4 regions of the Kocuria sp. CPCC 205231 genome follow, and region 1 is predicted to be linked to each of the others. Evidence: riboswitches for the same ligand, from Rfam matches in the RefSeq annotation. Region 1 holds a riboswitch; each other region holds the start of a gene.
What was found. A riboswitch is a leader RNA that binds a small molecule or an ion and turns the genes downstream of it on or off. The one in region 1 is predicted to bind thiamine pyrophosphate.

Region 1 (3,691 bases):
GCCGAAGGCGGTGTCGTCCCCGATCCGGGACAGCACCACCTGGGACTCGGGGTCCTGCTGCACGAGCCCGGCCCGGCCGCGCGCCTGCTCCGGCGGCATGCCGTCGAGCAGCAGCTCGCCGGAGGCGGACTGCCCGTCGTCGTCGTGGAGGACCCCGGCCAGGGCGTGCAGGAGGGTGGACTTGCCCGCCCCGCTGGGTCCCAGCAGGAGCACGCGCTCCCCCGGCTCCACCACGAGGTCGAGACCGCGCAGCGCAGCCGTCTCCCGCCCGGGGTGGTGCCAGCCGAAGCCGCGGGCCTCGACCCTCGCCCCGCGGGTGGCGGCCGCCACCGGGCCCGGGGTCGTGGGAGCCGTCATCGCCGCACGGCCCGCCCCGACGCGAGCCCCTGCAGCACGCCGGTGGCCGCGAGGGCCCGCACCACGGCGTGCATCAGCAGGCCCGCGAGCACCGCCCCGGAGACGGCCGCCAGGACCACGTAGACCACCTGGTGGCTCAGCGCCCACTCGTAGTTGTAGACGATGTTCTCGTGGACGCCCAGGAAGATCCCGCTCACGGCGCCCGCCGCGGCCGCCGCGAGGGCGTCGAAGCGGCGGTACCGGAAGGCGGCGAAGGCCAGTTCCGCACCGATGCCCTGGACGAGGCCGGAGAGCACGACCAGCAGGCCGAAGTGGGTGCCCAGGAAGCTCTCGATCACGGCGGCGAGCAGCTCGCAGAACAGGGCGGCGCCGGGCTTGCGGATGATCAGCCCGCCGAGCACGCCGGCCACGAGCCAACCGCCGGCGATCAGCCCCACGGCGGGGGGATAGGCGACCGCGGCCGTGCCGACCACGGGGTAGAGCAGGTTCGACCACGCCCAGAAGACCACCGCGCACACGGCGGCGAGGACGGCGGCCACGACGATGTCGACGACGCGCCAGGACGACGCGCGGGACGTGCCGGGGCGGCGGGCGGGACGGTGGGTGGTGGTGTTCACGGTGGGTTCCTCCTGGGCTCAGCGAGCCGTCGGTGCCAGGAGGGGACGGGGTTCCGCGGGCCGCGCCGGTGGCGCGTTCCCGGGGAAGCACCCCTGAGATGCTCGACTCCCTTCGCCGGTGCTAACCGGAGCAGGTTCGAGGGTCTGCGGCGATCCGCACTCTCAGCGCCGCTCCGGTCTCACCGGCGGGGCGCTCCCCTGTCGTTCAGTGGCACCGAGTCTACCCCTCCCCCACCCCCGCCGTGCACGACCACGGGCCCGGTGCACGACGAAGGGGCCCGTCCGGCCGGACACCGGTGCGGTGTCCGGCCGGACGGGCCCCTGCGCGAGGTGCTCGCCGGGCCTCAGACCTCGGCCTGGCTCGAGGCCTTGGGGTTCGTCCGCGGCCTGTCCTCCATCTTCGCGATCTGGCGGGAGATGCCGACCTTGATGACGGTGCCCACGAGACCGGTGACGAGCGACCAGATGATGATGCCCGTCCAGGCCTCGTCCGGGTCCGGGTTCTTGGCGGGGGGCGGGTCGCCGGTGATGCGCGTCCACGCCGCGCCGAGCACCTTGTGCGAGAGCGCCACGCCGCCGAGCGAGAGGCCGGTGCCCACGAGTTCGAGGACCTTGGTGTTCATGGAGTGCTGCTCCTTGTCGTCCGAGGGGGACGCGGGTGCGCCCTGTCGATCCTGCTCAGCCTAACGCGTCCCCGGCGCTCCGTCAGTCTGCTGTCCGTCCGCCCGCCGGCCGTCCGGGCTCGGCGCCGGCGGCCCCGCGGCGACGCCCTCCGAGCCGCTCTCCGCGGCGCGGTTGAGGACCTCCTGCAGGTCGTCCCGGGTCAGCGTGGTCCGGTTCAGGTGCTTGGTGCGGTACGTCGAGCGTCCCACCATGTGGGCGGAGACGGGCACGGTGAGCAGCTGGAACATCCAGCCGAGGGCGATGAGCGGGATCATGACGGGTTCGCGGTTCTCGAGGGCGACGGCCGTGAGCATGAGGAGCAGCCCGAAGACCTGGGGCTTGGTGCCGGCGTGCATGCGCGTCAGCAGGTCCGGGAAGCGGACCAGGCCGATCCCGGCGGCGAGGGACATGAGCGCGCCGACCACGAGGCACAGGGCCGCGGCGGCGTCCAGGACGGTGTCCAGCACGGCGCTCACCGCCCGTGCTCGGCGGTCTGGGTGGCGAAGCGCGCCACGGTCACGGACCCGATGAACCCGACCAGCGAGACGATCACCATGAGGATCAGGTTGTTGAGGTGTCCGTGGTAGGCCATGTCCACGGCGAGGGCGGCCGCGACGATGGCCAGGAGCACGTCCGTGGCCACCACGCGGTCCAGCAGGGAGGGGCCCTTGGCGAGGCGGTAGAGGGTGCCCGCGGCGGCCGCGCTGAGCAGCACGGCGGCGACGGCCACGGCGATCTGCATCACGGGCGGTCCTCCTCGGAGTCGTCGGCCGGGGTGGATCCCGGGGGGTGGCTCGGGGCGTCCGCCGGGGACCCGGTGGGCACCTCGTCCCGGCGGCGGCCCACGATCTGCAGGCTCGCGGTGATCGGGGAGCTGAGCGCGGCGCTGTCCCGCCGGTCCGTGCCGGAGTCCCGTCCGCCGCCCCGCTCGGCGCGCAGGGCGGCGAGCTCCTCCGGGGTGCCCATGATCCGGATCCAGGCCGCCTCCACCTGCAGGGCGGACCGGCGGAAGTCCTCGGCCTCCTGGGCGCTGCGGACGTTGAGCGCGTGGAAGTACAGCGTGCCGGAGGCCCGGTCCACCTCCACCACGAGCGAGCCCGGGATCAGGGTCATGGTGTGGCCGGTGGCCGTGAGGAGCAGGTCCGAGCGCGTGCGCAACTGGACGCCGACCACGGCGTTGCGCGCGCGCGGTCCCACGAGGATCGCGATGAGCATCACCTCGATGCTCGCCTTGGCGACCTGCCACACGAACGTCACGGCGAAGAGGGCGAACTGGAACAGGTTGAACCGGCCGGACAGCTGGACGGGCGGCAGGTACAGCACCCAGGTGACGAGCAGGGCCAGGACCAGTCCGACCAGCAGGTTGCCGGGGCCGAAGTCGCCCCAGAGGGCGCCCCACACCACCACGAGCCACACCAGCAGCGGCAGCTCGACGAGCAGGGAGTTCTTGGGGCGGGTCACGGGGCCTCCTCCACGACGGGCTGCGGCGCGGATGCGGGGTCCAGCACGGCCTCGACGTAGCGCTCGGGTCGGACGAGGTTCTCCGCGGCGTTGTCAGCGAGCTGGAACAGCGGCCCGGCGAACACGGTCAGGGCCACCCCCGCGGCGACGAGGGCCGAGGCCCCGCCCAGCATCGAGGGGGACATCAGGCGCACGTCGCCCTTGCCCGCGAAGCGGCCCGCCTGGTCGTCGACGGCGCCCGAGGTCAGCAGGAACCGGGAGCCGGCGGGCACCGGGGCCAGCAGGATGGGGTCCGGGTACTCCGCGTCCTCCGGCGCGCGCAGGAACACGCGGTTCCACACCCGGATCATGGCGAGCAGGGTCAGGAGGGACACCGCCACGGAGCCCGCGACGAGGACGTAGGCCAGCCCGTCCCCCTGGTCGACGCCGGCCTGCAGCAGGCCGGTCTTGCCCAGGAAGCCGGAGAACGGCGGGATCCCGCCGAGATTGAGCGCGGGCACGAGGTAGAGCAGCGCGAGCAGCGGGGAGATCTTGGCCATCCCGGCCAGCCGGTCCACGTTGGTGGACCCGCCGCGGCGCTCGATCAGCCCGGC
Region 2 (3,691 bases), on a different contig from region 1:
GCCAGTCCCCGTGCCGGGCCTGGAGGGTGGCCAGGGCCGAGGAGAGGGAGCACCCGGTGCCGTGGGAGTTCTCGGTGGGCACGCGGGCGCCGTCGAACGCCACGAGGGGCTCGGGGGCGTCCGGGCCCACGAGCGCGTCGGGCGTCCGGTCCCCCGTGAGGTGCCCGCCCTTGACGAGCACCAGGGTGCCGTGGGCGCGGGCCACACGGTGGCCCTGCGCGAGGGCCTCGTCCCACGACGACGCCGTGTCCTCCCCGGCGAGCACGGCGAGCTCCTGCAGGTTCGGGGTGATCAGGTCGGCGAGGCCGAGCATCGAGCGCAGGGCGTCCTCGGCCTCGCGCTCCAGCAGGCGGCCCCCGGAGGTCGCGACCATGACGGGGTCCAGGACCACGACCGGCGGCCGGTGGGTCCCGAGCCACCGGGTGACGGCCTCGATGACCGGCACGGACCCGAGCATCCCGATCTTGACGGCGTCGATCTCGACGTCCTCGGCGACCGCGTCCAGCTGTGCCGAGAGGAACTCGACCGGCGGGACGTGGATGTCGCGCACGCCCACGGTGTTCTGCACGACGACGGCGGTGACGGCGCTCATCCCGTAGCCGCCCATCGCGGCGATCGACTTGAGGTCCGCGTGCTGGCCGGCCCCGCCCGTGGGGTCGGTGCCGGCGATGGCCAGGACGCGGGGCACGCGGGCGGTCACGGGGCCACCTCCCCGGCGGGCACGGCGGTGAAGGCCCGCAGGTAGCGGGCGGCCGCGGCGGCGGGGTCCGGGTCGGCGCAGATCCCGGAGACCACGGCCAGCCCCGCGGCGCCGGCGGCGCGCAGGCCGGGGGCGTCCTCGACCCGCACCCCGCCGATGGCCAGGCAGGGCAGGGCCGTGCGGGCCGCGGCGCGGGCGAAGCCCTCGACGCCCAGCGGCTCGGGGTGGTCGGGCTTGGTGCGGGTCGCCCGCACCGCCCCGACGCCCAGGTAGTCGACCGTCCCGGCCGGCAGCGCGGCGGCGGCATCGAGCTCCTCCGCCGTGGCGGCGCTGAGGCCGAGCACGGCCTGCGGGCCGCAGATCTCCCGGGCGAGCGCCACGGGCAGGTCCGACTGGCCCACGTGCACGCCGGCCACGGGGGCGCCGGCCGCGCGGGCGGCGAGGTACACGTCGGCGCGGTCGTCCACGAGCACGGGCACCTCCCGGCCCACGCGCTCGGCCACGGCCGTCAGCAGGGCGACGAGCTCGCGGACCGGGGCGTCCTTCTCCCGCACCTGGACCATGGTGGCTCCCCCGCGCACGGCGGCGGCCACGACGTCCGGGACCGTCCGGGGGGCGCTCAGGGCGGTGTCCGTCACCAGGTGCAGGGACAGGGCCGCGGGGTCGAGGCGCGGGCTCACCGGGCGACCTCCTCGCGCACGAGCTCCGCCCGGGCGGCGATCCCCTCCGGGGTGACGGCGTGCAGCCGGTCCAGCAGCGCCACGGCGAAGGAGCCGGGCCCGGCGGAGTCGGCGGCCGCGTCCTCGGCCGCCAGGGTGTACACCGTGGTGGCGGCCACCGCCGCGGCGGCCGGGTCCGTGCGCACGGCGGTGAACGCCGCCATGAGGGCGCCCAGGGCGCACCCGCCGCCGGTGATGCGGGTCAGCAGGGGCGTGCCGTGCGGCACCCGGACCACCGTGCCGTCCGGGGAGCGCACGAGGTCCACGGGCCCGGACACGGCCACCGCCGAGCCGGCCCGCTCGGCGAGCGCGGCGGCGGCGTCCCGGGCCGCGTCGACGCCGTGGGTCGCGTCCGTGCCGCGGCCGCCGGCGCCGCCGGCGAGGGCGATGACCTCGGAGGCGTTGCCGCGCACGATCGCCGGCTCGAACCCGAGCAGGTCGCGGGCCAGCGCCGTGCGCACGGGCAGGGCGCCCACCGCCACCGGGTCCAGGACCCAGGCCCGGCCCGCGCGGCGCCGGGCCCCGACGGCCTCGTAGGCGGCGCCGCGCTGCTCGGCGGTGGGCGTGCCGGTGTTGACGAGGAGGCCGTCGGCGAGCTCCGCGAAGACCCCGCCCTCGCCCTGGATGTCGGTCATCGCCGGGGACGCGCCCACGGCGAGCAGCACGTTGGCGGTGAAGTTGGTGACCACGGCGTTGGTGATGCACTGCACCAGCGGCGCCGCGGCGCGCAGGTCCGCCAGGGCCGCGGCGGCGTCCTCGGCGAGCGCGGGGTCCGGCGGCACCGGCCTCCCGGGTCCTGGTGTGCGGTCGGACGGGGGTACGGCATCGCGCATCTGCGACATCCCTTCGCTAGTACTGGCTAGATCAGGTTCGACGGGTGTGTTCTCAGCCGCTCGTGCGGCACCCCGTGTCTGGTGTCCTGCCAGTCTAGTCGTCGTGCGGGAGTCGGCACGGACCCCGCACGGGATCAGAACATGCCGTTGGCGTGGGCCATCCGCTCGGGCACCGGCTGCGCGACGCCCCAGTGCTCCACGATCCGGCCGTCGTCGAGGCGCCAGAGGTCGTAGCAGGCGACCGTTCCGGTGGATCCTCCGTCGCGGCTCCCTCCGGGAACGGCCTCCGCGACGGTCAGCACGAAGTTCCCCTCGCCGACCACGCGGCGCAGCCGCTGGTACGCGGGCTGCGGGCCGTCCGGCGTGCCGCCGGTGTGCTCGGTGCAGCCCCGGGGGCTCATGTGGTCCTGGACGGCGTGGCGGTCGCCCCCGACGAGGGCGGCCTCGACCCACTCGGCGGCGATGCGCTTGTTGTCCTGCGTCCGCTCGTGGTCCGTGACCGCGACGGGACCGTCGAGCTGGGGGCGGGCGCCGTCGGGGCCCGTGCGCAGGGGCTCGAGGACGTCCCAGTGCTCGGCGATCCGTCCGTCCTCCACCCGGAAGACGTCGAAGCCGACCAGCGGCTCCGGACCGAGCCCTTCGTACACCGAGTGGACGGCCACCGTCCCGTGGTCGTCGAGCATCCGGACCATGTCCACGCGGAAGTCGTCGGGCATGCTCTGCACGAACTGCCTGAGACCCTCGCGCCCGTCCGGCGCGAGCGGCGAGTGCTGGACGAAGTCCTCCGTGTAGTGACGGTCCACGGCCGACGGATCCCGGTGGACGAACAGTTCCGTGCCGGTGGTGCGGATGGTGTCTGCACTGGTCATGGCGATGCTCCCTGGAACGGGCGGCCGCTCTCCCGGCGGACGGGACGGCGGCCCCGGGTGTGCTGTGGTGCGCACCACGGTACGCCGCCGCGCGGAGGGCGGGCAGGCCGGGGCGGTCCGTGACGGTCCGCGACGACGGAGGACCCCGACCGTGCCGGTCGGGGTCCTCCGTGGTGCTGCTCGGCGGGGCGGGTCAGCCCCGGTCGGCGGGCCGGCCGCTGGTGAGGTCCTCGGCCTTGACGCCGACGCCGACGACGGTCGGCGCCCGGCGGGAGGACTCCTCCGGGGCGCGCTGGGCGACGGTCCTCGCCTCGTGCCGGGCGCCCTCCGCGGCGGCCGCCCGGCCGGCGGTCACCTCGGCCTCGCCGGGCCGCGCCGCCGGGGCAGAGGCCCGCCGCGAGCGCCGCCGGGGTCGCACTGGCTCGACGTCCGCCTGCTCCGCGGCGACCGCCGCGGCGGGAGCGGGCGCCTGCCGCTCCGTGCGCTCCTGTGCCGTGCTCTCCTGGGCCGGGGCCTCCGCCGCGGCGGTGGCCCCCTCCGCGGCGTCATCCGCACCGGTGACCGCCTCGG
Region 3 (3,691 bases), on a different contig from region 1:
CGCCCAGCAGCGCGTCGCGCTGCAGGTCGGTGGTCTGCGACCCGTCGGCCTTCGACACCCGCATGTAGCCCACCAGCATGGCACTGATCCTCCATCACTTATACGACCGTTTGCGTGACAAGGCGGTCGCGAATCCGCCGACCTCCCTTTAATGTCACTTAACCCGTTACTTATCCTAGGTCATACAAAGGGTTCGATTCCGGTGTTGTGTGACAGACCCGGGGGCGTTCGAAGCGCTTGGGCAGATGCGCGCCGTGCAGGGCATGCATAGCATGGGCGCAGAACGTGGTCGAACCTGCGGCGCAATGACTACGCTGGGCATTGTTGATTTGGTCTACAGATGTTCGATGGATGGGAGAGCTTGGTGCCTTTTGAGGTGTTCGACAAGAGGATGACTCCGTTGGCGAAGGCGCCCAGTGTCACGATTCAGAAGCGAGGCGTGATCTCGCTGAACAAGGCCGCCCATGACCTGCTCGGCAATACTGAGACGGTGGAGTTGCTCTACGACCAGGATCGTCAGGTCATGGCTCTGCGCCCAGCCGATGACTCGTCCCCGCATGCCTATGCGGTTCGCACCGGTTCTAAGCGCGGGCCGGGGCAGGCCATTGTCTCGGCCACCGCGTTCGCCCAGCACTACGGGATCGACACCACCGCTACGAGGCGGTGGAAGCCGTTCGTGGAGGACGGCATGCTCTGCGTTGATCTCACCACCGAGGGTGTGGTCATCACCGGCAACCGCACCAAGGCCACGACCGTCTCGGAGCCGGAGGAAACCGACGACGTTCCTGCCGAGGCTGCCGGTCCCGGCTCATCGACCGATCACGCCTGAGCGCCGCCTCGGCCGACTGCGAAAGCCGAGTCGCCTCGGTCCTGGAGGAAAAGAGGAGTGGTGCTCGATGCGGTGGTCGTCTGGGTGGTGACGGTGGTCACGCAGGTGTTAGGGTCGGTGCCGTCCACACGGGAGCCCCATTGCAGGGGCTGAGATCGGGCTGAGGCAGCCTGCGACCGTCGAACCTGTCCGGGTAATGCCGGCGAAGGAAGTAGGAACATTTCCCATGAGTGCATCGAATGCGCACGCCCTGTCGTATGCCCACGACACCGAGCGCGATCTCCACGTGCCGGTCACCGAGATCACCCTGGCGGACTCCCCGGGCGGGGCGGCGAACCCGCCGCTACGGGTCTACCGCACGGCCGGCCCGGGCAGCGACCCGGTGGTCGGACTCCCACCGCTGCGGGCCTCCTGGATCCAAGGCCGGGAGGACGTCGAGACCTACTTGGGGCGGGAGCGGAACCTGCTCGACGACGGCCGCTCCGCGATCCGGCGTGGTGAAGCCTCCCAGGAATGGAAGGGCGCCCGCCCGGTGCCTCTGCGGGGACGGGAGGGCCGGACGGTCACGCAGATGCACTACGCCCGGGCCGGGGTCATCACCGAGGAGATGCGGTTCGTGGCCCTGCGGGAGAACTGCGACGTCGAGCTGGTCCGCTCCGAGCTGGCGGCGGGTCGGGCGATCATCCCGGCCAACATCAACCACCCCGAGGCCGAGCCGATGATTATCGGGCGGGCGTTCTTGGTGAAGATCAACGCCAACATCGGCAACTCCGCGGTCACCAGCTCGATCGCCGAGGAGGTGGACAAGATGCAGTGGGCCACTCGTTGGGGGGCCGACACCGTGATGGACCTGTCCACCGGCGATGACATCCACACCACCCGGGAGTGGATCATCCGCAACTCCCCGGTGCCCATCGGCACCGTGCCCATCTATCAGGCCCTGGAAAAGGTCAACGGGGAAGCCAACGCCCTGACCTGGGAGATCTTCCGCGACACCGTGATCGAGCAGTGCGAACAAGGCGTGGACTACATGACCGTCCACGCCGGGGTGCTGCTGCGCTACGTGCCGCTGACCGCCGAGCGGGTCACCGGGATCGTCTCCCGGGGCGGGTCGATCATGGCCGGGTGGTGCCTGGCCCACCACCAGGAGAACTTCCTCTACACCCACTTCGAGGAGCTTTGTACGATCTTCGCCCGCTACGACGTCGCCTTCTCCCTGGGCGATGGGCTGCGCCCCGGGTCGATCGCCGACGCCAACGACGCCGCCCAGTTCGCCGAGCTGGACACCCTGGCCGAGCTCACCGCCCGGGCCTGGGAGCACGACGTGCAGGTCATGGTCGAGGGCCCCGGTCACATCCCGCTGCATCTGGTGCGGGAGAACGTCGAGCGGCAGCAGGAACTGTGCCACGGCGCCCCGTTCTACACCCTGGGCCCGCTGGTCACCGACATCGCCCCGGGCTATGACCACATCACCTCCGCGATCGGGGCCACCGAGATCGCCCGCTACGGCACGGCCATGCTGTGCTACGTCACCCCGAAAGAGCACCTCGGGCTGCCGAACAAGGACGACGTGAAGACCGGGGTGATCACCTACAAGATCGCCGCCCACGCCGCGGATCTGGCCAAGGGCCACCCCGGGGCCACCGAGCGGGACGACGCGCTGTCGAAGGCCCGCTTCGAGTTCCGGTGGCGGGACCAGTTCGCCCTGTCCCTGGACCCGGACACCGCCGAGGCCTTCCACGACGAGACCCTGCCGGCCGAACCGGCCAAGACCGCCCACTTCTGCTCGATGTGCGGGCCGAAGTTCTGCTCCATGCGCATCTCCCAGGACATCCGCGACCAGTTCGGCGGCACCGCCGCACAGGAAGCCATCGCCGGAATGCAGGAGAAGTCCGCCCAGTTCCGGGCCGCCGGATCCAAGGTCTACCTGGACGCCCCCACGGTCTCCACCACCTGAGGACCCCCCAGCAGCACCAAGCAGTTGACGCCGGCACAGACGTCGCGCCCCTGGGACCAGAACGACTCCCAGGGGCGCAGTGCCGGCCGGATGCCGACAGCCGGCCCCGGGCAAGCTGTCTCGCACCCCGCCACTCGGATCCTCGAGAAGGGCGCCGTTCATCTCCGACGAGTCACACCGAGCCGCGGAAAACCGCAACCATTCATGGCCGCCGAAGTCGTCCGGCGTGACGTCTCGCAACCCATGGCCGGCAAGACGGGCGGGAATCAGATCGCTCAGCTTGCTTCCATAATGATCGACTCACTGCCTATTCTGAGGAACTCTCATTATGCTCTCCTCGGGCCCGGTGACGCGGCCTGGACCCAGACCGGCACCAGGACCGGCACACAATCTTTCCGCCGTGCACAGGAAGTTGGCATGAACATCTCCAGGGCCCTTGCAGTCGAGCTGCACGCCCACTCCCCCACGCAATGGGTCGCCACCTACTACCCCATGATCGAAACCCCCGCGGGCCGGTGGGCCGAGGTCACCTGGGTTCTGCACCAGTGCCCGATGCCCGCCACCGTTGATCTGCCCGAGCCGGCACGGTGGCTGGAGGTGCGCAGCCCCGACCCCGCCCACTCCTGCTACACCCACTACCCGGCCTGGAGCAAGGCACTGGCCGGCGGCTACCTCGCAGCACTGGCCGCCCACGACGCCGACAGCCCGGAAAGGTCCCTGTCGACCCAAGATGCGCTGCAGCTGCGGGAAACCACGATCGTCGTCCCAGCCGGACAACTCTCGGAATGGGTGCTCAACGACCTCGAAGAAGAGACCGTACCAGTGCACGGGTGATCCTGCGCATCCACCGCGCCAACAACACCACGGCCTTTCCTCCTGCACCGGCCCCACCAGGGCAGGCATGA
Region 4 (3,691 bases), on a different contig from region 1:
CTGCCCAGGTGGCAACAGGGTGCGCGGCGGACCGGTGGGATCGGCGAGCTCGTGACGCCGGCATCGTTCACGCAGGACAGCATGGAGAACTCTCGTTTAATGAGAGATTCGCGCGTACAGCTGAGGTATGGAACGGCGCGGGGTCGTGCACCGGGGCTCTTCGTCGGCGAAGGCGTCGCATGGTTGTGGGTTGAGACTCGGGCGCTGGAGGTGCACGCACGGCCGCCCCAGCGACTGATCTGCCGGCGTGGCAGGAAGTTACTCGTCCTGCCTCAACACGTCTCGCTACCGGTCCACCTGCCCGCATTATGGATATGGTCCCGCTCAAGGGCGCTTGTGCGCGCCCGCGGGTTCGCTGTGCTGCCGGTGGGGTCAGGCCGGCGCTCCAAAGGTGGGGCAAGGGAATCCCAGGTGCCCGCGGAGGGTGTCGGCGGTGTAGTGGGTGCGGAAGAGGCCGCGGCGTTGCAGTTCCGGCACGACGTGGTCGACGAAGTCCTCGAGGGCATCAGGCAGGGTCGGGGGCATCAGGTTGAACCCGTCGGCTGCTCCGCTGCGGAACCAATGCTCGATCCGGTCCGCGATGCGTTCGGGAGTGCCGACTATGGTGCAGTGCCCGCCGCCGGCAGCCAGGCGACCCAGCAGCTGTCGAACGGTGGGTTGTTCCACCTCGATGATCCGCAGAATGGTGGCGTAGCGGCCCTGGGGTCCGCTGAACTGCTCAAGCGCGGGCAGTGGAGGAACTGGGGCGTCAAGTTCCCAGTCGCTGCAGTCCTGCTGGACGAAGGTGCTCAGCTGGGCCAGCGACTGGTCGGTGGGCAGCAGCGCGTCGACCGCGGCCTGCTGGGCTCGGGCTTCGGCCTCGGTGGAGCCGACGTAGGTGACCAGCCCGGGCATCACCGCCACCGCCTCCGGGTTCCGCCCGGCCGCGGTGATACGGGCCTTGATGTCGGTGTAGTAGTCGCGGGCGGCGGGCAGGTCGTAGGCCACCGCGTAGATGCCTTCCGCGTACCGGGCGGCCAGATCCCGTCCGGGTCCGGAGGCCCCGGCCTGGAAGAGCACCGGGCTGCCCTGGGGCGCTCGGGGCACGGTCAGGGGCCCGTCCACCTGGAAGTGCTCTCCGCGGTGGTGCACCGGGCGGAGCCGGGCGGGGTCGGCGTAGAGCCCGGTCCGGTCGGCGAGCACGGCGTCCTCGGCCCAGGAGTCCCACAGCTGCTGGGCGACCTGCACGAACTCCTCGGCACGGGCGTAGCGCCGCTCTCGGTCCGGCATGGCCTCCATGCTGTGGTTGCGGGCCTCGGCGTCGAACATGGAGGTCACCACGTTCCACCCCGCCCGTCCGCCGCTGATGTGGTCGAGGGAGGCGAGCATTCGGGCGGCGTGGAAGGGGGTGAAGAAGGTGGTCGAGATGGTGCAGACCAGTCCGATCCGCTCGGTGGCCTGGGCCATGGCCGACAGTGTGGTCAGCGGCTCGAGGAACCAGCGGGGCCCGGAGGAGACGTCGCCGGTGCTGTGACCGTCGGCGAAGAATACCGCGTCGAAGAGACCGCGCTCGGCCGTGCGGGCCAGACGCTCCCAGTAGGAGATCTCGCCCAGGTGCTCGGCGGGGGAGTCGGGGCGCCGCCAGGCCGCGCTGTGGTGGCCGGCGCCGAAGAGGAAGGCGTTGAGGTGCAGTTGCCGGTGTGTGCTCATGGGTGGCGGATTCATCCCATGACCAGTCCGCCGTCGACCACCAGGTTCTGCCCGGTGACCGAGCGCGCCCAGGGCGAGGCGAAGAACAGGACGGTGTCGGCGAACTCCTCGGGGGTGGTGACCCGGCCCAGCGGGGTGGAGGCGGCGATGAGGTCGAAGACCTCCTCGGGGGTGGCCGCACTGGCGTCGGTGGTGCGCAGCAGCCCACCGGAGACCATGTTCACCGTGACACCGTGGGGGCCCAGGTCCTTGGCCAGGGTCCGGGTCAGCGAGAGCAGGGCCGCCTTTGCGGCGGTGTAGTCGTGATACGGGACGACGGGGTTCTGGAACAGGTTGGTGCCGATGTTCACGATCCGCCCGAAACCCTGCTCCTGCATTCCCGGCAGGCACGTCTGCGTGGTATTCAATGCCCCGCGGACGCTACCGGAGAACTGGGTGGTGAACTCCTCCCAGCCGATCACTGCTGCCTGGGATCGGGCGTCGCCGTTGAAGGAGAAGTCCACCAGGGCGTTGTTCACCACGGTGGTGACCGGAGCGCCGAAGTGCTCCCGGGTCCGCTCGAGCATGGTGGAGACCTGTTCGGGATCCGTGACATCAGCAGGCAGGGCCACGGCCCGCTCCGGGCCGAAGCGGTTTGCGAGCTCTTGGGCGGCGGTGGCACTGGAGCGGTAGTTGATGACCACCTGCGCGCCCTGCGCGGCGAAGGCCTCCACGATGTGGCGGCCCACGCCGCGGGCCCCGCCGGTCACGAGGACGATCTGTTTTGCGATCTGCATGAGGTTCCCTGAGGATCAGGGCGAAAAGATGCAAGCACGAGGCGTCGGCCGGGCTTGGTAGGACATCCCTTCGCCAGTACGAACTGGATCAGGTTCAACGGGTGTCATCTCAGCCGGATGAAACCGGCACCCCGTGTCACTACTCCGACCGTACACGCTCGCCCAGAAGTCTCTGAAGCCGGCACCTCACGTCGGATCTGTCCCACGTCAGAGCGGGCAGGGAGGCAGAAAGTAGATCTCATCGATTCATTAATTTACATAATACAAGTTATGAGACATTGAGCCAGGTCAGGGTGTGACCTGATCGTGCAGCAGTCCGGACGGCTACTGCCAAGTCCACCGAGAAAAGTCCTGTGGTGACCTGTCTCTAGAACTCGCCTTCGATACTCCGCCGCGTTAATGGCGCACCCAGAGGGATCTTCGGCGATCGTCCCGTCAACTTCTTCAACCATCCAATCGGTCTGGCCATCCACATCCCCCTCAGTAGGGTGTCGCGACGACCGGTGGAATCGGTCCTGGTGCTGTTTTTATGTTTTCTAATTACTCATCTTTCGGTGGTATTTTCATCGAATTCTGCATTTTATATTTAACCATATGATCAAAGCGCCTTATCGAGGGACACTTTAATATCTGCAGCCTTTAGCTCGCGCGCTAGTTCCATCTGCCACGACTCGCCCTTTACTGGGATGTAGGCAACTCCTGAGAAGTCTGTGGGGAGCTCGATTGAGGGTTCGTTTAGTGCCGCCACTCTGTCCCGGCCCAACAGTCCAATGAAAAGCCCTAGCTCAAAGACAACGTTCTGCCGTGCGCGTGGGGAGACCGTTCCCGCCCCATGCTTCCCGCCGTCATCATCAGGGGTAAGAAGGACTACGGCGAAGACGGCCCGCTGTGCGTGAGAAAGTAGCTTACCAAGAATGTCCTGACCTCGATTCGCTTGATCGGCCAATACGACGACGTCGCGATCAGTCACTGTCTCCAAGAAGCGTCGGACTATTTCGCGTCGCTCAATGTCATGGCCGTGTACCAAGAAGATTGGCGCGTCAACAGGCGTGTCCGGTGGTGTCGAGCTCGGCGACCCTTCGGCGTATACATCGAGGCGGTCTTCGACTGCTCCAAGAACTCGAATCTTTTCTTTGATGTCCGCAATCACCTCCGGCACACGTTCCCAGGGAATCGTCGTGGATGCGATCTTTAGGTCGAGAAGCGAAACCGCAGTACCGGTGAAT

Region 2: linked by a shared signal. The riboswitch ahead of thiM (hydroxyethylthiazole kinase) and the one ahead of RF640_RS07685 (ECF transporter S component) in region 1 are both predicted to bind thiamine pyrophosphate.
Region 3: linked by a shared signal. The riboswitch ahead of thiC (phosphomethylpyrimidine synthase ThiC) and the one ahead of RF640_RS07685 (ECF transporter S component) in region 1 are both predicted to bind thiamine pyrophosphate.
Region 4: linked by a shared signal. The riboswitch ahead of RF640_RS18395 (3-oxoacyl-ACP reductase) and the one ahead of RF640_RS07685 (ECF transporter S component) in region 1 are both predicted to bind thiamine pyrophosphate.

Annotation. Positions count from the first base shown of each region.
Region 1 covers NZ_JAVKPP010000006.1:55,014-58,704, forward strand. The annotation lists gene RF640_RS07680 (ABC transporter ATP-binding protein) at 1-357, opposite strand, end outside; gene RF640_RS07685 (ECF transporter S component) at 354-974, opposite strand; TPP riboswitch at 1,065-1,184, opposite strand; gene RF640_RS07690 (DUF4235 domain-containing protein) at 1,319-1,597, opposite strand; gene mnhG (monovalent cation/H(+) antiporter subunit G) at 1,658-2,113, opposite strand; gene RF640_RS07700 (monovalent cation/H+ antiporter complex subunit F) at 2,110-2,382, opposite strand; gene RF640_RS07705 (Na+/H+ antiporter subunit E) at 2,379-3,098, opposite strand; gene RF640_RS07710 (Na+/H+ antiporter subunit D) at 3,095-3,691, opposite strand, start outside.
Region 2 covers NZ_JAVKPP010000012.1:46,478-50,168, reverse strand. The annotation lists gene RF640_RS13180 (bifunctional hydroxymethylpyrimidine kinase/phosphomethylpyrimidine kinase) at 1-700, opposite strand, end outside; gene thiE (thiamine phosphate synthase) at 697-1,380, opposite strand; gene thiM (hydroxyethylthiazole kinase) at 1,377-2,201, opposite strand; TPP riboswitch at 2,244-2,337, opposite strand; gene RF640_RS13165 (nuclear transport factor 2 family protein) at 2,387-3,121, opposite strand; gene RF640_RS13160 (Rne/Rng family ribonuclease) at 3,315-3,691, opposite strand, start outside.
Region 3 covers NZ_JAVKPP010000023.1:20,488-24,178, reverse strand. The annotation lists gene RF640_RS17405 (recombinase family protein) at 1-79, opposite strand, end outside; gene RF640_RS17400 (hypothetical protein) at 440-829, shown strand; TPP riboswitch at 948-1,057, shown strand; gene thiC (phosphomethylpyrimidine synthase ThiC) at 1,056-2,786, shown strand; gene RF640_RS17390 (hypothetical protein) at 3,204-3,620, shown strand.
Region 4 covers NZ_JAVKPP010000033.1:1,324-5,014, reverse strand. The annotation lists gene RF640_RS18400 (LLM class flavin-dependent oxidoreductase) at 373-1,689, opposite strand; gene RF640_RS18395 (3-oxoacyl-ACP reductase) at 1,701-2,465, opposite strand; TPP riboswitch at 2,514-2,609, opposite strand; gene RF640_RS18390 (TIR domain-containing protein) at 3,064-3,691, opposite strand, start outside.